DNA from 2 places in the Arthrobacter sp. ZGTC212 genome. Region 2 is predicted to be linked to the other one. Evidence: riboswitches for the same ligand, from Rfam matches in the RefSeq annotation. Region 2 holds a riboswitch; the other holds the start of a gene.
The links. Region 2 has a riboswitch for cyclic di-AMP ahead of CXQ89_RS08795 (LysM peptidoglycan-binding domain-containing C40 family peptidase). Riboswitches for the same ligand answer to the same signal wherever they lie in the genome.
Positions count from the first base shown of each region.

Region 1: another riboswitch for cyclic di-AMP. It lies ahead of CXQ89_RS16925 (M23 family metallopeptidase); the one in region 2 lies ahead of CXQ89_RS08795 (LysM peptidoglycan-binding domain-containing C40 family peptidase).

Region 1 covers NZ_PJIJ01000005.1:78,459-80,835, forward strand. The annotation lists gene serC (phosphoserine transaminase) at 1-119, opposite strand, end outside; gene CXQ89_RS16920 (metal-dependent transcriptional regulator) at 349-1,047, shown strand; cyclic di-AMP (ydaO/yuaA leader) riboswitch at 1,113-1,326, shown strand; gene CXQ89_RS16925 (M23 family metallopeptidase) at 1,329-2,099, shown strand; cyclic di-AMP (ydaO/yuaA leader) riboswitch at 2,195-2,377, shown strand, end outside.
Region 2 covers NZ_PJIJ01000002.1:447,593-449,969, forward strand. The annotation lists gene CXQ89_RS08790 (hypothetical protein) at 47-553, shown strand; gene CXQ89_RS08795 (LysM peptidoglycan-binding domain-containing C40 family peptidase) at 700-1,581, opposite strand; cyclic di-AMP (ydaO/yuaA leader) riboswitch at 1,634-1,784, opposite strand; gene CXQ89_RS08800 (hypothetical protein) at 2,021-2,377, opposite strand, start outside.

The DNA.
Region 1 (2,377 bases), on a different contig from region 2:
GAGCCGGCGCGGGACAGTGCTTCCATCTGTTCCGGGCGCACCTTGGAGGGCCCGGCACCGAACCGCCCGTCCCGGGGGAGTAGTTCGGCGGGAATCGTAAGCGCGGCGGTTTCGCCCATGGGGTATCGCTCCAAGCGGTAGGCAGGGTGCTCTGATATGCCCTTTTATTCTGCCCCACCGTGCCGTGTCCGGGCCATTTGTGAACTCGCTCAGCAAGGTGCCGGACACTGCTGGAATTATCCGCCCTGTGGGTCAATGAAGTAACGTATTGGCAGTAATCACCTGTGGCGGCGGCGTCCCGCCGTTGTTCTCCTGATCTTCCCTCGAATACATAGGAGCGGCCCTGCCATGACGGACCTCATTGATACCACTGAGATGTATCTGCGGACCATCCTGGAGCTTGAAGAGGAGAACATCGTTGCGCTCCGGGCGCGGATCGCAGAACGCCTGCGCCATTCCGGGCCAACGGTTTCCCAGACAATCGGCCGGATGGAACGGGACGGACTGGTGGTGGTGTCCGGGAACAGGCATCTCGAGCTGACCGAACTGGGCCGGCGCCGGGCAACAGAAGTGATGCGTAAGCACCGTCTGGCGGAACGGCTGCTCTCAGACGTGATCGGCTTGGACTGGGCGTATGTGCATGATGAAGCCTGCCGCTGGGAACACGTGATGAGCGAGCGGGTGGAGCGGCGCCTTTACGAATTGTTGGGCCGGCCCACGGAATCGCCGTACGGAAACCCCATCCCGGGCCTGGAAGAGATTGGCGGAGTAGCCGCCGAACTCTTCCACCACGGAGTCATCAACCTGGTTGCGGCGGTTGCCGCGACTGAGCCCGGAACCAAGCTGCAGCTGGTTCGTCTTGCCGAGCCGGTCCAGGTGGAGCCCGAGCTGCTCGTCCAGCTTGATGAGGCAGGGCTGCGCCCGGGAGCGGAACTTACCGCCGAGACGGTGGCCGGCTACATCTCCGTGCGCGTACCAGGAATTGAAGGGGCACTCGAGCTTCCTCCAGAGGTAGCCAACCACGTGTTTGTTTCCACCGCTGGATAACGGAATGGTCTCTTTTGGCTTCCTTAACCTATAGTGACTTACTGACGTTGAAATAACACCGTTATCCGGGCCTTACGCCGAACCCTGCCACTGGCCCGGAATTTCAGACTTTCAGGCAGGGGCGGAGGACCCATCAATCGGCAGCCAAGGCTGCCTCGGGGTGAAGCCTCCAGCATCAGCACAGCGGCCGCACCACTGGTGCGGCCGGTGGTGAGTGCGGGGCCGAGTTTCTCTACTCGAATCCGACAGCTAACTTCGCAGGCATATGAGAGAGGTATACCTTGTCGAAGCATGCTGCCCCGGGCAGGCGCCGCGCGTCTGCTCCGGCCCCGGCTCCACGCCCCCGGAACGGCCAGACTTCCGGCCGCCGCCGCGCAGAAACCAAGAACCACACCCTAGGTGACACCGCACAAAAGGTAGCCATCACAGCGGCAACCTCCGGCCTGATCCTCACCGTTGCCATCCCCACCACCGCCGCCGTCAGTGAGCCCGTGCAGGAACTGCAGTCTGTTGCGGTTGAAGCCCCGGTGGTATCGGCTGACCCCGAAGCAACCGTCAGCTTTGAACGCGCCGCGCTCAGCAGCAAATTCGATCCCGAAGCCAAACTCCGACACGTGGTTGTTGCCTCGGGTTCGGAGGTCTCTGCAGGCGCGGCCAAGGGAACGCTCGCGAAGCCGCTGGCAGCGGACCTCATTGAAACGTCGGGCTTCGGCTACCGTGTCAGCCCGATCACGGGCACGGCGGGCGAGATGCACCGCGGCCAGGACTTTTCGGCCGCCTGCGGCACTGACGTCACGGCAGCTGCGTCCGGGACCGTGACCTTCTCGGGCTGGCACGCCTACGGTGGCGGCAACCGCGTGGTTGTGGACCACGGTAACGGTGTTGAAACGACTTACAACCACATGTCCAGCCTTGCCGTTGCTGTGGGAGCCACCGTGGAGCGGGGAGACCTGGTGGGGGCCAGCGGTACCACCGGTGCTTCCACGGGCTGCCACCTGCACTTTGAGGTCATGGTGAACGGCGAAGTTGTTGACCCGCTGGGCTGGCTGTGACCGCAGGATAACCATTCCGTGACCTGAACGTGACATTGGCCAAATGTTGTTGTAAGGTCATCCTCGTGCCTGATCGACCTAAAGATCGGGCACCCTCTAACAGATCGCCGAGCTCTGCCACTGTCTGAGGTCCGTTCGCAACATCGCATGGCAGAGGCGGGGGAACCAAATTCGGGCTTCGCAAGAAGCCCTTGGGGTTAAGTTGCCAGGCTTCACAGCCGGCAACCGGGTGACTCCCATCCGAATCCGACAGCTCACCTCGCAGGCATTGGGAGAGG
Region 2 (2,377 bases):
GAAAATAGTTGTGTAGGTAAACCACTATTGGAGGTGAGTAAACACAATGGCTTTCCGGGACAAGGTCAGGGGCCCGCTCGGCTGGATTCTTGGTGTCGTGGGAGGTCTGGCACTGCTGGTTGGTGCCTTCTTTGCCGGACTGGCCACTGGTGACAACAGTGTTGACCAGGAACAGGCGTCAGTGACCGAACAGCAGGAAAACCAGCAGGCCCCGGACACGGACCAGGACTCTGATTCGAAGCCGGAAAAGGGTATGCCTGACGGCGACCACAAGATGCGTGGCGACGACAATGAAGCCCAGGGCGACGGACAGGAGCCGGACAACGGAGACAAGAAGGGCGCTGAGGAGGGCACCGACGACGGTTCCACCGAGGACGGCACCACCGAGGATGCACCGGAACGCGGGCACGCCGGGCGCCATCACGATGGCAAGTTCGACGGTGGCACCCCGGACGAAGACCGCCCGGCCAGGGACCGACACAGCGACGGTGACCACCATGAAGACGGCGGGAACGATGGAAGCGAAAACACTGAGAACGAGCCCGCGGCCTGACTTTTCAGTCCACCGGCGCACCCCAACCGGGTGCGTGCCCTAACCAAAAAGAGAACGCCCGGCCAATTGGCCGGGCGTTCTCTTACCTTTATCGGGGCGCAGGTCCGTTCGCTTCCTGCGCCCCATTAGGAGCTACTGCTGCGTGATTACGCTACGCGGTAGTAGACAGCGCCGGAACCGACGTTGGCGCTCTGCTGGACAGTCTGGTTGCCGTTCCATCCGCTGTGGATGGCCTGGCCGTCACCAATGTAGATGGCGATGTGGGCAAGGCCCATGCCGCCGTCGGCGTAGTAGATGATGTCGCCGGGCTGGGGGTCAGAAACCGGGGTTCCGTAAGCAGCCAGCTGTGCCGGTGCCAGGTCGCCCACCGAGTAGCCGGCTGCCCGGAGGGCAACCTCCACCAGGACGGTGCAGTCCTGGGCGGCACCCATCTGGGCGTAGGCGGAGTTCAGCATGATGGAGTTCGTGCCGGTGACAGCTGCACCCGTGGAAGCAACCGGGGTCACGGAGGACGCCGGGGTGCTGAAGGTGCTGAAGTCGGCTGCGGCCGGGCTGGCTTCAGCCGGTGCGGTGTAGACGGCCTCAGCCGGTGCAGCGTAGGCAGCTTCGGCGGGTGCGGCGTAGGCAGCTTCGGCGGGTGCGGCGTAGGCAGCTTCAGCTACCTCAGCAACAGCGCCTCCGGCATACGTGATGACGTCACCGGGGTAGATGATGGATTCCAGCGAAAGGCCGTTCAGCGCCAGGACGGTGTCCAGGCTGACGCCGTAGGTGGCTGAAATTGCACTCAGGGTGTCGCCCGACTGGACAACGTGAGTTGACGCGGTGGAGACTGCGGCGGGTGCCGGAGTTTCCACGGGTGCGGCGACAGCCGCAGGAGCGCTGTAAGACTCGGTTGAGTCGTTTGCGATGACGCCTGCCGAGGCGGGGCCGGCCATGCTCAGCACCAGACCGGAGCCTGCCGCCATGACTGCAGCGGCGCTGCCCACGGTGCGGGCCTTGCTGCTTGCGGTGTTTGCGATTGCGGCCAACAGTCCGATATTTCCGGCACGGTGGCGTCCACGAGTATTGTTCAACATTAGAGTTACCTCTCCCGATACCTGCGAGGTGAGCTGTCGGATGCGGATGGGAGTCATCCGGTCCGCCGAAGAAACCTCGGCTGACTTAACCCCAAGGATTCAAGGAACCCGTAAGTGGTTCCCCCGCCTCTGCCGAAGTGTGAAATCTGTGGACCTTGACCAGCGGCAGAGCTAGGTAACAAGTCAAGGGCGCCGTTTCAGGTAACGGCTTGGCATCAACAGTACAAGCCGATTACGAGAAGATAACTATTTAGTAACGAAGGTCGCACGGGCGCGTGAGTGGCGCCGCTGCATGGTATAGGTGGCCGGTGGCACAATAGGCCGCCAAGCCCCCGGAAACCGGGGGGTATGGAGAGCCGTCGGATCCCCGCGATCAGCCCGCCGGAGACCGTTAGGCAGGCGAATCCGTCTGGCGCTCGAGCGTGGCGGAGGTCAACTCCCCGAATCCATGCACCAGGTCACCGGGTGCAAGCCGGAGCCCGCGGGCCACACCGGATCCCTTCAGCACTGAACCGCGCTTCTCGGCCGGCAGCGAGGCATGGTCCCCGCCGTCGGCCAGTACCACTGACTCTGCACGGATGGCGCCAACGATCTGCGATCCGGAGCCGAGCACTGACCTTCCCGTCACGACGGCACCATTGGTGAGCCGGGCGCGGTCGCCCACTGCAACAGCATCCGACCGGCCCGCCGTGAGCTGGACGCCGCCCGGCCCCAGGGCGATTTCGGAGCCGAGCAGAAGCATTCCGCC